Regions from separate parts of the Psychrobacillus sp. FSL K6-1464 genome, predicted to be linked through region 3. Evidence: a T-box and tRNA genes for the amino acid it is inferred to sense, from the RefSeq annotation. Region 3 holds a T-box; the other regions hold tRNA genes.

Region 1 (4,970 bases), 1.1 Mb from region 3:
AGGTTTTCGGATCGTAAAACTCTGTTGTGAGGGAAGAACAAGTATGAGAGTAACTGCTCGTACCTTGACGGTACCTCATTAGAAAGCCACGGCTAACTACGTGCCAGCAGCCGCGGTAATACGTAGGTGGCAAGCGTTGTCCGGAATTATTGGGCGTAAAGCGCGCGCAGGCGGTCCTTTAAGTCTGATGTGAAATCCCACGGCTCAACCGTGGAAGGTCATTGGAAACTGGGGGACTTGAGTACAGAAGAGGAAAGCGGAATTCCAAGTGTAGCGGTGAAATGCGTAGAGATTTGGAGGAACACCAGTGGCGAAGGCGGCTTTCTGGTCTGTAACTGACGCTGAGGCGCGAAAGCGTGGGGAGCAAACAGGATTAGATACCCTGGTAGTCCACGCCGTAAACGATGAGTGCTAAGTGTTAGGGGGTTTCCGCCCCTTAGTGCTGCAGCTAACGCATTAAGCACTCCGCCTGGGGAGTACGGTCGCAAGACTGAAACTCAAAGGAATTGACGGGGGCCCGCACAAGCGGTGGAGCATGTGGTTTAATTCGAAGCAACGCGAAGAACCTTACCAGGTCTTGACATCCCGCTGACCGGCCTAGAGATAGGCTTTTCCCTTCGGGGACAGCGGTGACAGGTGGTGCATGGTTGTCGTCAGCTCGTGTCGTGAGATGTTGGGTTAAGTCCCGCAACGAGCGCAACCCTTGATCTTAGTTGCCAGCATTTAGTTGGGCACTCTAAGGTGACTGCCGGTGATAAACCGGAGGAAGGTGGGGATGACGTCAAATCATCATGCCCCTTATGACCTGGGCTACACACGTGCTACAATGGACGGTACAGAGGGTCGCAACCCCGCGAGGGTGAGCAAATCCCATAAAACCGTTCTCAGTTCGGATTGTAGGCTGCAACTCGCCTACATGAAGCCGGAATCGCTAGTAATCGTGGATCAGCATGCCACGGTGAATACGTTCCCGGGCCTTGTACACACCGCCCGTCACACCACGAGAGTTTGTAACACCCGAAGTCGGTGGGGTAACCCTTACGGGAGCCAGCCGCCGAAGGTGGGACAGATGATTGGGGTGAAGTCGTAACAAGGTAGCCGTATCGGAAGGTGCGGCTGGATCACCTCCTTTCTAAGGATAATATCGGAATACGAATCTTTATTCGTATCTTAACGTTTTGCAGTTCAGTTTTGAATGTTCATATTAATATATGGAAATTCAAAGAGGGCCTATAGCTCAGCTGGTTAGAGCGCACGCCTGATAAGCGTGAGGTCGATGGTTCGAGTCCATTTAGGCCCACCATACCCTTTTTTTGTTTCGGGGCCTTAGCTCAGCTGGGAGAGCGCCTGCCTTGCACGCAGGAGGTCAGCGGTTCGATCCCGCTAGGCTCCACCAAAGATTATAATTTGTTCTTTGAAAACTGGATAAAACGACATTGAAACAATAAACAACAAGAAATTCTGTTGTGATTATTTACGTAATCACGACGTGTAAGACTTTTTAACTTTTAGGTTAAGTTAATAAGGGCGCACGGTGAATGCCTTGGCACTAGGAGTCGACGAAGGACGGCACTAACACCGATATGCTTCGGGGAGCTGTAAGTGAGCTTTGATCCGGAGATTTCCGAATGGGGAAACCCACTGTTCGTAATGGAGCAGTACATTTGCGTGAATACATAGCGCATCTGAGACACACCCAGGGAACTGAAACATCTAAGTACCTGGAGGAAGAGAAAGAAAATTCGATTCCCTGAGTAGCGGCGAGCGAAACGGGAATAGCCCAAACCAAAAGGCTTGCCTTTTGGGGTTGTAGGACACTCTACATAGAGTTACAAAGGAATGAGTTAGACGAAGCGATCTGGAAAGGTCCGCAGGATAGGGTAAAAGCCCCGTAGTCTAAAATTCATTCTCTCTTGAGTGTATCCTGAGTACGGCGGAACACGTGAAATTCCGTCGGAATCTGGGAGGACCATCTCCCAAGGCTAAATACTACCTAGTGACCGATAGTGAACCAGTACCGTGAGGGAAAGGTGAAAAGCACCCCGGAAGGGGAGTGAAATAGATCCTGAAACCGTGTGCCTACAAGTAGTTAGAGCCCGTTAATGGGTGATAGCGTGCCTTTTGTAGAATGAACCGGCGAGTTACGATCCCATGCAAGGTTAAGTCGAGAAGACGGAGCCGCAGCGAAAGCGAGTCTGAATAGGGCGAATGAGTATGTGGTCGTAGACCCGAAACCAGGTGATCTACCCATGTCCAGGATGAAGGTAAGGTAACACTTACTGGAGGTCCGAACCCACGCACGTTGAAAAGTGCGGGGATGAGGTGTGGGTAGCGGAGAAATTCCAATCGAACCTGGAGATAGCTGGTTCTCTCCGAAATAGCTTTAGGGCTAGCCTCAAACGTTAGAATCTTGGAGGTAGAGCACTGTTTGGACTAGGGGCCCATCCCGGGTTACCGAATTCAGACAAACTCCGAATGCCAATGATTTATGTTTGGGAGTCAGACTGCGAGTGATAAGATCCGTAGTCAAGAGGGAAACAGCCCAGACCACCAGCTAAGGTCCCAAAGTATTTGTTAAGTGGAAAAGGATGTGGCGTTGCTTAGACAACCAGGATGTTGGCTTAGAAGCAGCCATCATTTAAAGAGTGCGTAATAGCTCACTGGTCGAGTGACGCTGCGCCGAAAATGTATCGGGGCTAAACAAATCACCGAAGCTGTGGATTGATACCTTTGGTATCAGTGGTAGGAGAGCGTTCTAAGGGCGTTGAAGTCAGACCGGAAGGACTGGTGGAGCGCTTAGAAGTGAGAATGCCGGTATGAGTAGCGAAAGACGGGTGAGAATCCCGTCCACCGTATGACTAAGGTTTCCTGAGGAAGGCTCGTCCGCTCAGGGTTAGTCGGGACCTAAGCCGAGGCCGATAGGCGTAGGCGATGGATAACAGGTTGATATTCCTGTACCACCAAACCACCGTTTGAGTAATGGGGGGACGCAGAAGGATAGGGTAAGCATGCTGTTGGTTATGCATGTCCAAGCAGTAAGGTGTGAATGTAGGCAAATCCGCATTCTTTAACATTGAGCTGTGATGGCGAGGACGTATGTCTAGAGTTCCTGATTTCACACTGCCAAGAAAAGCCTCTAGCGAGGTGAAAGGTGCCCGTACCGCAAACCGACACAGGTAGTCGAGGAGAGAATCCTAAGGTGAGCGAGAGAACTCTCGTTAAGGAACTCGGCAAAATGACCCCGTAACTTCGGGAGAAGGGGTGCTCTTTTGGGTTCATAGCCTAGAAGAGCCGCAGTGAATAGGCCCAGGCGACTGTTTAGCAAAAACACAGGTCTATGCAAAACCGTAAGGTGAAGTATATGGGCTGACGCCTGCCCGGTGCTGGAAGGTTAAGAGGAGTGCTTAGCGCAAGCGAAGGTGCGAATTGAAGCCCCAGTAAACGGCGGCCGTAACTATAACGGTCCTAAGGTAGCGAAATTCCTTGTCGGGTAAGTTCCGACCCGCACGAAAGGCGTAACGATCTGGGCACTGTCTCAACGAGAGACTCGGTGAAATTATAGTACCTGTGAAGATGCAGGTTACCCGCGACAGGACGGAAAGACCCCGTGGAGCTTTACTATAGCTTGATATTGAATTTTGGTGCAACTTGTACAGGATAGGCAGGAGCCTTAGAGCCCGGAGCGCCAGCTTCGGAGGAGGCGTCGGTGGGATACTGCCCTGGTTGTATTGAAATTCTAACCCATACCCGTAACCCGGGTAGGAGACAGTGTCAGGCGGGTAGTTTGACTGGGGCGGTCGCCTCCTAAAGTGTAACGGAGGCGCCCAAAGGTTCCCTCAGAATGGTTGGAAATCATTCGAAGAGTGTAAAGGCAGAAGGGAGCTTGACTGCGAGACCTACAAGTCGAGCAGGGTCGAAAGACGGGCTTAGTGATCCGGTGGTTCCGCATGGAAGGGCCATCGCTCAACGGATAAAAGCTACCCCGGGGATAACAGGCTTATCTCCCCCAAGAGTCCACATCGACGGGGAGGTTTGGCACCTCGATGTCGGCTCATCGCATCCTGGGGCTGTAGTCGGTCCCAAGGGTTGGGCTGTTCGCCCATTAAAGCGGTACGCGAGCTGGGTTCAGAACGTCGTGAGACAGTTCGGTCCCTATCCGTCGTGGGCGTAGGAAATTTGAGAGGAGCTGTCCTTAGTACGAGAGGACCGGGATGGACACACCGCTGGTGTACCAGTTGTTCTGCCAAGAGCATCGCTGGGTAGCTATGTGTGGACGGGATAAGTGCTGAAAGCATCTAAGCACGAAGCCCCCCTCAAGATGAGATTTCCCATTACGCAAGTAAGTAAGATCCCTCAAAGACGATGAGGTAGATAGGTTCGGGGTGGAAGCGTGGCGACACGTGCAGCTGACGAATACTAATCGATCGAGGACTTAACCAAATTTGTTTAACGTAACAATGTCGTTTATCCAGTTTTGAAAGAATAAAACTTTTTTAAAATAACTCTTGTATTATTCTACAGAGTTGTTATAATAAAGGATGTCTTTCAAAAGTATTCAAGTCTAGTGACGATAGCGAAGAGGTCACACCCGTTCCCATACCGAACACGGAAGTTAAGCTCTTCAGCGCCGATGGTAGTTGGGGGTTTCCCCCTGTGAGAGTAGGACGTCGCTGGGCACTAAAAGAAGTCGTTACCGAGTTAAATCGGTAACGACTTCTTTTTACATATTTATGATTTAGTGTGTTTTCAAATTCTTTAACAATAGAATGAATGTTAATCTTAGCTAGTGTTCATGGAATATGTGGGAACCAATACTGTTTGTAATAAAAATGCACACCAAGTGAGTTAGAAATATATCTGCATTCTGGAATTTCAGCGAGATCATTAAAACTCTTCTTTTAAGATAGAGTACATTTTTAAATCTCGATGTTCTCCTTTCACAAATATACCTTTTCTAATTATTCCTTCAA
Region 2 (4,970 bases), 1.7 Mb from region 3:
CGTGGGCAACCTGCCCTGTAGATTGGGATAACTCCGGGAAACCGGGGCTAATACCGAATAATCCATTTCCTCACATGGGGAGATGTTAAAAGACGGCATCTCGCTGTCACTACAGGATGGGCCCGCGGCGCATTAGCTAGTTGGTGAGGTAACGGCTCACCAAGGCGACGATGCGTAGCCGACCTGAGAGGGTGATCGGCCACACTGGGACTGAGACACGGCCCAGACTCCTACGGGAGGCAGCAGTAGGGAATCTTCCACAATGGACGAAAGTCTGATGGAGCAATGCCGCGTGAGTGAAGAAGGTTTTCGGATCGTAAAACTCTGTTGTGAGGGAAGAACAAGTACGAGAGTAACTGCTCGTACCTTGACGGTACCTCATTAGAAAGCCACGGCTAACTACGTGCCAGCAGCCGCGGTAATACGTAGGTGGCAAGCGTTGTCCGGAATTATTGGGCGTAAAGCGCGCGCAGGCGGTCCTTTAAGTCTGATGTGAAATCCCACGGCTCAACCGTGGAAGGTCATTGGAAACTGGGGGACTTGAGTACAGAAGAGGAAAGCGGAATTCCAAGTGTAGCGGTGAAATGCGTAGAGATTTGGAGGAACACCAGTGGCGAAGGCGGCTTTCTGGTCTGTAACTGACGCTGAGGCGCGAAAGCGTGGGGAGCAAACAGGATTAGATACCCTGGTAGTCCACGCCGTAAACGATGAGTGCTAAGTGTTAGGGGGTTTCCGCCCCTTAGTGCTGCAGCTAACGCATTAAGCACTCCGCCTGGGGAGTACGGTCGCAAGACTGAAACTCAAAGGAATTGACGGGGGCCCGCACAAGCGGTGGAGCATGTGGTTTAATTCGAAGCAACGCGAAGAACCTTACCAGGTCTTGACATCCCGCTGACCGGCCTAGAGATAGGCTTTTCCCTTCGGGGACAGCGGTGACAGGTGGTGCATGGTTGTCGTCAGCTCGTGTCGTGAGATGTTGGGTTAAGTCCCGCAACGAGCGCAACCCTTGATCTTAGTTGCCAGCATTTAGTTGGGCACTCTAAGGTGACTGCCGGTGATAAACCGGAGGAAGGTGGGGATGACGTCAAATCATCATGCCCCTTATGACCTGGGCTACACACGTGCTACAATGGACGGTACAGAGGGTCGCAACCCCGCGAGGGTGAGCAAATCCCATAAAACCGTTCTCAGTTCGGATTGTAGGCTGCAACTCGCCTACATGAAGCCGGAATCGCTAGTAATCGTGGATCAGCATGCCACGGTGAATACGTTCCCGGGCCTTGTACACACCGCCCGTCACACCACGAGAGTTTGTAACACCCGAAGTCGGTGGGGTAACCCTTACGGGAGCCAGCCGCCGAAGGTGGGACAGATGATTGGGGTGAAGTCGTAACAAGGTAGCCGTATCGGAAGGTGCGGCTGGATCACCTCCTTTCTAAGGATAATATCGGAATACGAATCTTTATTCGTATCTTAACGTTTTGCAGTTCAGTTTTGAATGTTCATATTTATTATATGGAAATTCAAAGAGGGCCTATAGCTCAGCTGGTTAGAGCGCACGCCTGATAAGCGTGAGGTCGATGGTTCGAGTCCATTTAGGCCCACCATACCCTTTTTAAACCCCGGGGCCTTAGCTCAGCTGGGAGAGCGCCTGCCTTGCACGCAGGAGGTCAGCGGTTCGATCCCGCTAGGCTCCACCAAAGATTATTATTTGTTCTTTGAAAACTGGATAAAACGACATTGAAACAATAAACAACAAGAAATTCTGTTGTGATTATTTACGTAATCACAACGTGTAAGACTTTTTAACTTTTAGGTTAAGTTAATAAGGGCGCACGGTGAATGCCTTGGCACTAGGAGTCGACGAAGGACGGCACTAACACCGATATGCTTCGGGGAGCTGTAAGTGAGCTTTGATCCGGAGATTTCCGAATGGGGAAACCCACTGTTCGTAATGGAGCAGTACATTTGCGTGAATACATAGCGCATCTGAGACACACCCAGGGAACTGAAACATCTAAGTACCTGGAGGAAGAGAAAGAAAATTCGATTCCCTGAGTAGCGGCGAGCGAAACGGGAATAGCCCAAACCAAAAGGCTTGCCTTTTGGGGTTGTAGGACACTCTACATAGAGTTACAAAGGAATGAGTTAGACGAAGCGATCTGGAAAGGTCCGCAGGATAGGGTAAAAGCCCCGTAGTCTAAAATTCATTCTCTCTTGAGTGTATCCTGAGTACGGCGGAACACGTGAAATTCCGTCGGAATCTGGGAGGACCATCTCCCAAGGCTAAATACTACCTAGTGACCGATAGTGAACCAGTACCGTGAGGGAAAGGTGAAAAGCACCCCGGAAGGGGAGTGAAATAGATCCTGAAACCGTGTGCCTACAAGTAGTTAGAGCCCGTTAATGGGTGATAGCGTGCCTTTTGTAGAATGAACCGGCGAGTTACGATCCCATGCAAGGTTAAGTCGAGAAGACGGAGCCGCAGCGAAAGCGAGTCTGAATAGGGCGAATGAGTATGTGGTCGTAGACCCGAAACCAGGTGATCTACCCATGTCCAGGATGAAGGTAAGGTAACACTTACTGGAGGTCCGAACCCACGCACGTTGAAAAGTGCGGGGATGAGGTGTGGGTAGCGGAGAAATTCCAATCGAACCTGGAGATAGCTGGTTCTCTCCGAAATAGCTTTAGGGCTAGCCTCAAACGTTAGAATCTTGGAGGTAGAGCACTGTTTGGACTAGGGGCCCATCCCGGGTTACCGAATTCAGACAAACTCCGAATGCCAATGATTTATGTTTGGGAGTCAGACTGCGAGTGATAAGATCCGTAGTCAAGAGGGAAACAGCCCAGACCACCAGCTAAGGTCCCAAAGTATTTGTTAAGTGGAAAAGGATGTGGCGTTGCTTAGACAACCAGGATGTTGGCTTAGAAGCAGCCATCATTTAAAGAGTGCGTAATAGCTCACTGGTCGAGTGACGCTGCGCCGAAAATGTATCGGGGCTAAACAAATCACCGAAGCTGTGGATTGATACCTTTGGTATCAGTGGTAGGAGAGCGTTCTAAGGGCGTTGAAGTCAGACCGGAAGGACTGGTGGAGCGCTTAGAAGTGAGAATGCCGGTATGAGTAGCGAAAGACGGGTGAGAATCCCGTCCACCGTATGACTAAGGTTTCCTGAGGAAGGCTCGTCCGCTCAGGGTTAGTCGGGACCTAAGCCGAGGCCGATAGGCGTAGGCGATGGATAACAGGTTGATATTCCTGTACCACCAAACCACCGTTTGAGTAATGGGGGGACGCAGAAGGATAGGGTAAGCATGCTGTTGGTTATGCATGTCCAAGCAGTAAGGTGTGAATGTAGGCAAATCCGCATTCTTTAACATTGAGCTGTGATGGCGAGGACGTATGTCTAGAGTTCCTGATTTCACACTGCCAAGAAAAGCCTCTAGCGAGGTGAAAGGTGCCCGTACCGCAAACCGACACAGGTAGTCGAGGAGAGAATCCTAAGGTGAGCGAGAGAACTCTCGTTAAGGAACTCGGCAAAATGACCCCGTAACTTCGGGAGAAGGGGTGCTCTTTTGGGTTCATAGCCTAGAAGAGCCGCAGTGAATAGGCCCAGGCGACTGTTTAGCAAAAACACAGGTCTATGCAAAACCGTAAGGTGAAGTATATGGGCTGACGCCTGCCCGGTGCTGGAAGGTTAAGAGGAGTGCTTAGCGCAAGCGAAGGTGCGAATTGAAGCCCCAGTAAACGGCGGCCGTAACTATAACGGTCCTAAGGTAGCGAAATTCCTTGTCGGGTAAGTTCCGACCCGCACGAAAGGCGTAACGATCTGGGCACTGTCTCAACGAGAGACTCGGTGAAATTATAGTACCTGTGAAGATGCAGGTTACCCGCGACAGGACGGAAAGACCCCGTGGAGCTTTACTATAGCTTGATATTGAATTTTGGTGCAACTTGTACAGGATAGGCAGGAGCCTTAGAGCCCGGAGCGCCAGCTTCGGAGGAGGCGTCGGTGGGATACTGCCCTGGTTGTATTGAAATTCTAACCCATACCCGTAACCCGGGTAGGAGACAGTGTCAGGCGGGTAGTTTGACTGGGGCGGTCGCCTCCTAAAGTGTAACGGAGGCGCCCAAAGGTTCCCTCAGAATGGTTGGAAATCATTCGAAGAGTGTAAAGGCAGAAGGGAGCTTGACTGCGAGACCTACAAGTCGAGCAGGGTCGAAAGACGGGCTTAGTGATCCGGTGGTTCCGCATGGAAGGGCCATCGCTCAACGGATAAAAGCTACCCCGGGGATAACAGGCTTATCTCCCCCAAGAGTCCACATCGACGGGGAGGTTTGGCACCTCGATGTCGGCTCATCGCATCCTGGGGCTGTAGTCGGTCCCAAGGGTTGGGCTGTTCGCCCATTAAAGCGGTACGCGAGCTGGGTTCAGAACGTCGTGAGACAGTTCGGTCCCTATCCGTCGTGGGCGTAGGAAATTTGAGAGGAGCTGTCCTTAGTACGAGAGGACCGGGATGGACACACCGCTGGTGTACCAGTTGTTCTGCCAAGAGCATCGCTGGGTAGCTATGTGTGGACGGGATAAGTGCTGAAAGCATCTAAGCACGAAGCCCCCCTCAAGATGAGATTTCCCATTACGCAAGTAAGTAAGATCCCTCAAAGACGATGAGGTAGATAGGTTCGGGGTGGAAGCGTGGCGACACGTGCAGCTGACGAATACTAATCGATCGAGGACTTAACCAAATTTTGTTTAACGTAACAATGTCGTTTATCCAGTTTTGAAAGTACAAAAAAAATATAAAAAAAAGCTTGAATTATTTTCTAGTTTTGTTATACTAAGTATTGTCTTTCAAATTAATAAGGTCTAGTGATGATGGCGAAGAGGTCACACCCGTTCCCATACCGAACACGGAAGTTAAGCTCTTCAGCGCCGATGGTAGTTGGGGGTCTCCCCCTGTGAGAGTAGGAC
Region 3 (4,970 bases):
GTATATTGTTGAATTTAAGGGCTATCTTCATTAAAACGAAATATTTAAAAATGTGGCCCTATATAAAATAGGACCACATTTCTTCGACTATTTACTTCACAACCTCTGCGCAACGTGCACATAATGTTGGGTGTGCTTCTACTGTTCCCACTGTTTCGGAAATTGTCCAGCAACGCTCACATTTTTCACCATCTGCTTTTTCTACTACAACGGAAGCATGTTCTAATGCCAAGCTGTTAGCAGGTGCGTCAGAAGGAGCCCCGCCTAATTCAAACTTAGAAACGATAAACAATTGAGCAAAGTCGATCGCATCTGTTTCAAATAATTCTTTATAGTCATCATTTACATATAGAGCTACTTTAGCTTCTAATGATTTACCAATAGTTTTTGCATTACGTGCTTCTTCCAATGCTTTTAGAACATCATCACGTAATTCCATAATTTTATCCCACTTAGCTGCTAACTCTTTAAATTCAGGATAATTAACGGCTTCTGGCATATCTGTTAATTGAATACTTTCTGCTGTTTCATGCTCTAAGTAAGCCCAAAGCTCATCTGTTGTATGAGGCAGAATAGGTGTTAATAGTTTTAATAGCGCTAGTAGCGTATCATACATAACTGTTTGCATTGCACGACGATCTGGGTGATCCTCCCCATAGATATACACAACATCTTTTGCAATGTCTAAGTAGAATGAACTTAGCTCACTTGATACAAAATTATTAATCGTATGATATACACTTGCGAAATCATAGCGATCATATGCCGCTCTTACTGTAGAAATTACTTCTTGAAGTTTCATATACATATATTGATCGACTTCACGTAGATCTTTAAATTCCACACGATTATTAACCGGATGGAAATCACTGATATTGCCATGCAAGAATCGGAAAGTATTACGAATTTTACGATATACTTCGGATACTTGTTTGAAAATCGCATCAGAAACACGTACATCTGCTGTATAATCCACGGAAGCTACCCATAAACGTACAATGTCCGCACCTAACTGATTGATCACTTTGGAAGGAACGATAACGTTACCTAAGGATTTACTCATTTTACGACCATTGCCATCTAATGTGAAACCATGGCTTAACAATCCTTTATAAGGAGCATGACCAAACATAGCAGTACTTGTGATTAGAGAAGAATTAAACCAACCACGATACTGATCTGATCCCTCTAGGTATAAGTCAGCTGGGAATACTAAATCATCCCGTTCTTCTAGAACACCTTGATGAGATGAACCCGAATCAAACCATACATCCATGATATCTGTTTCTTTCGTAAAGATACCATTTGGACTACCAATATGAGTGAATCCTTCAGGTAATAATTCCTTCGCTTCTCTTTCAAACCAAATATTCGATCCGTGCTCTCGGAATAGTTTAGAAACATGTGAAATCGTCTCTTCTGTCAGGATTGGTTCTCCATCTTCCCCATAAAATACCGGAATTGGAACTCCCCATACACGTTGTCGAGAAATACACCAGTCTCCACGATCACGAATCATGTTAAATAGACGAGTCTCTCCCCATGCAGGAGTAAATTTTGTATCTCGAATTGCTTGTAGTAATTCATCTCTAAATGCCTCAATTGAAGCAAACCATTGAGCAGTAGCACGATAAATAACTGGTTTTTTTGTACGCCAGTCATGTGGATATGAATGCGTAAAGAATGTAAGTTTCTCAAGTGCACCAGCAGCTTCTAGAGCTTCTGTAATTGCTTTGTTAGCTGTATCATAAAATAATCCTTCAAAACCTGGTGCTTCAGCAGTCATAACACCGCGGTCATCCACTGGACAAAGGACATCTAATCCATAAGCTTTACCAACATAAAAGTCATCTTCCCCGTGACCAGGCGCTGTATGAACACAACCAGTACCAGATTCAGTTGTTACATGCTCCCCAAGAATGATAAGAGAATCACGATCGTATAAAGGATGTTTTGCAACTAAGCGATCCATTTCTTGACCTAATAGTGTACGCTCTACTGTGTATTCTTCCCAGCCTAATTCTTCTGCAACAGCTTTTACTAAATCTAATGCAACAACAAACTTAGAACCATTCGTTTCGACAACTGCATACTCCACTTTTGGATGTAAAGAAATAGCTAAGTTCGCAGGAATAGTCCAAGGTGTTGTAGTCCAAATGATAAACTTTGTTCCTTCTTCAAGAACTCCCTTACCTTCCGTTACCTTAAAGCTTACATAGATAGATGGTGATTTTTTATCTTGGTATTCAATTTCAGCTTCTGCTAATGCTGATTCACTAGAAGGTGACCAGTAAACAGGCTTTAATCCTTTATAAATGTATCCTTTTTTAGCCATCGCACCGAATACTTCGATTTGACGTGATTCAAAATCAGAAGTCAATGTAACATATGGGTTTTCCCAGTCACCACGAACACCCAGACGTTTGAACTGCGAGCGTTGATTATCAATTTGTTGATAAGCATACTCTTCACAAAGCTTTCTAAACTCTGCTAAAGACAGTTCTTTACGTTTCACACCTTTATTTGTTAATGCTTGCTCGATTGGAAGACCATGTGTATCCCAACCTGGAACATATGGTGCGTGGAAACCTGTCATAGACTTATGACGGACAATCATATCTTTCAATACTTTGTTTAATGCGTGACCCATATGAAGATCACCATTTGCGTACGGTGGTCCATCATGCAGTACAAAAAATGGTCGATCTTTAGTATGATCCTGTACTTTTTTATAGATATCCTGCTCTGCCCATTTCGCTTGGATTTCTAACTCTTTCACTGGTAAGTTTCCACGCATTGGGAAAGCTGTCTTAGGCATTAATAACGTATCTTTGTATTCCATCTTATTACCTCCTAATTAGTAAAAACGTAAAAATTGTATTAATCTACACGTAAACAAAAAAACTCCCATCCCAAAAAGGGACGAGGAGTTATGCTCGCGGTACCACCCTACTTGCGATTTCTCAAAAAATCGCCGCTTAGAATGCCATAACGGGGCACTAACCGAAGACACTTACTAAAAAGTTCAGTGCCCTTGCTCCAAAGTGATAATCTAAAGAGTTTATATTCCTGAGCTCTCACCATCCTCAGGTCGCTTTATCAAAAACAAATTTAGACGTCTTTTTCTACGCATATTATATGATATGAAATTATTATAGGTAAAGTATGGCGATGAGTCAAGAAATGTTAATCTTCTGTTACAGATAGTCGATCAATTACTTCTGTATCCACATCATATTGCATTAAATGATTCCAATCATCAGTATTGATTAAGTCTAACTGTGCTTCTACTAACATTTTAAAGCGATTGCGGAAAACTTTTGATTGTTTCTTGAGATCCTCTATTTCCATCGCAATTCTTCTAGCTTTCGTTAAAGCTTCATTAACGATTCGGTCAGCATTTTTCTCTGCCTCTTTCACAATCAGCTTCGCTTCTTTTTGTGAATTGCGACGGACTTCTTCTGCAGCCTCCTGAGCAACGACAATGGATTTATGTAGTGTTTCTTCAATCGAAGTAAAATGACCAACCTGTTCGCTTGATGTTTTAAGCTTTGTTTCTAATTCTTTTTTTTCTTTCGTCAAAATTTCAAGGTCTTTCATTATTTGGTCAAGGAATTCATTTACTTCATCTTCATTGTACCCTCTAAATCCTTTACTAAATTCCTTGTTATGTATATCAAGTGGTGTTAGTGGCATTTTAACATCTCCTTCACTTTACTAAACTTATATTCTTTCTCCCATTATACATTTCTACGAGATTGAATACATCTATATTTGAAATATTCTTATAAAAATTAATTTTTTAGTTCTAATCTACCTATTTGTAATCGAATTTTATCTTTTTTTGTCCTGCCTTCCATCATGATTAATTTCACTCTTCCATGTCCTCTTATAGAAATGAGATCGAGTTCTTGTAATTCAAGGGATACTTGATCTTTCTCGGACCAGTTCACTTTCACTTTCCCACTTTGAATAAGAGATGCAGACTTTTGACGAGAAATATTAAAAATTGAGGCAATTACAGTGTCTAAACGGAGTGAGCTTACCGTTAAGGTCTCAGTCATCCATTCCTCCTGTTGAACAAAATAGTCTTGTGGATTTCCTACATCATCGATATGAACTTTCACTTTTCCAATAGATGTAAAATTAGCTCGTACATAATCCAGTACCTCTAAAGCTACCACGAACTGAATGGCACCATCTTGTACACGTATATCTCCAAATTTACTCCGATCAATTCCTAAGGACATCATCGAACCAAGCACGTCCTTATGTTTTAACGTTACAAATTTAGTAGGGTAATGGACCTCAACTACTCTCATAGAGAAATCAATTTCCGATGGCACATAATAGGAAGGAAACAATAGAACTCTTCTTCTCTCCGCATCCTCTAATGCACCTTCAGCGCTAGAACCAATATCTTCATATTGTCTACGAATCGAGTCTACTATAAATTGTTGCCTAGGATCTAGAAAGTCCGTTAACTTAGGTGCATATCGGTCCTCTACTTCCCGCATCATACTTACAACCTGCTCAATAAAAGGCTGTTCTTCTTTTCTAAAATGTTGCAATACATTTTCCATTATAATATTTCCCTTTCAATTATAGTAAAAAACCCCACGGAAGTGAGGTTAGAGAACTATATTAGCTATATAATATATACCCGTCATTGCTAGGTTTAATACAAAAATTGCAACGATTGGTGAAATATCAATCATTCCTAGTGGTGGAATAATTTTTCTAAACGGTTCTAAGTATGGTTCACAAATTCTACCTAAAAACTTCCCGAAACTCGATTGTTGAATGCTAGGTACCCAAGACATTAAAATATATGCAATTAATGCATACGAATAAATTCGAACACCTAAACTTAATAAAGTTAAAACTAATGCCATAGTATAATTACTCCTCTGTTAATCTAGGTCGTTATAGTAATAATCCGATATTGCTCCATCGACTTCTACTGAATC

Evidence for each region. A T-box is a leader RNA that pairs with one kind of tRNA and senses whether it is charged. The one in region 3 lies ahead of ileS (isoleucine--tRNA ligase), so its partner is inferred to be a tRNA-Ile.
Region 1: it has a tRNA-Ile gene. The T-box ahead of ileS (isoleucine--tRNA ligase) is inferred to sense a tRNA for this amino acid. The anticodon was not compared.
Region 2: it has a tRNA-Ile gene. The T-box ahead of ileS (isoleucine--tRNA ligase) is inferred to sense a tRNA for this amino acid. The anticodon was not compared.

The regions. Positions count from the first base shown of each region.
Region 1 covers NZ_JBBOOP010000001.1:96,047-101,016, forward strand. Annotated here, with positions in the region: rRNA gene MKX39_RS00495 (16S ribosomal RNA) at 1-1,132, shown strand, start outside; tRNA gene MKX39_RS00500 (tRNA-Ile) at 1,227-1,303, shown strand; tRNA gene MKX39_RS00505 (tRNA-Ala) at 1,321-1,396, shown strand; rRNA gene MKX39_RS00510 (23S ribosomal RNA) at 1,512-4,440, shown strand; rRNA gene rrf (5S ribosomal RNA) at 4,561-4,676, shown strand; gene MKX39_RS00520 (GNAT family N-acetyltransferase) at 4,885-4,970, opposite strand, start outside.
Region 2 covers NZ_JBBOOP010000001.1:2,855,617-2,860,586, reverse strand. Annotated here, with positions in the region: rRNA gene MKX39_RS14575 (16S ribosomal RNA) at 1-1,435, shown strand, start outside; tRNA gene MKX39_RS14570 (tRNA-Ile) at 1,531-1,607, shown strand; tRNA gene MKX39_RS14565 (tRNA-Ala) at 1,625-1,700, shown strand; rRNA gene MKX39_RS14560 (23S ribosomal RNA) at 1,816-4,744, shown strand; rRNA gene rrf (5S ribosomal RNA) at 4,865-4,970, shown strand, end outside.
Region 3 covers NZ_JBBOOP010000001.1:1,181,363-1,186,332, reverse strand. Annotated here, with positions in the region: gene ileS (isoleucine--tRNA ligase) at 92-2,842, opposite strand; T-box leader at 2,916-3,137, opposite strand; gene MKX39_RS05635 (DivIVA domain-containing protein) at 3,187-3,696, opposite strand; gene MKX39_RS05630 (YlmH family RNA-binding protein) at 3,795-4,583, opposite strand; gene MKX39_RS05625 (YggT family protein) at 4,632-4,895, opposite strand; gene MKX39_RS05620 (cell division protein SepF) at 4,914-4,970, opposite strand, start outside.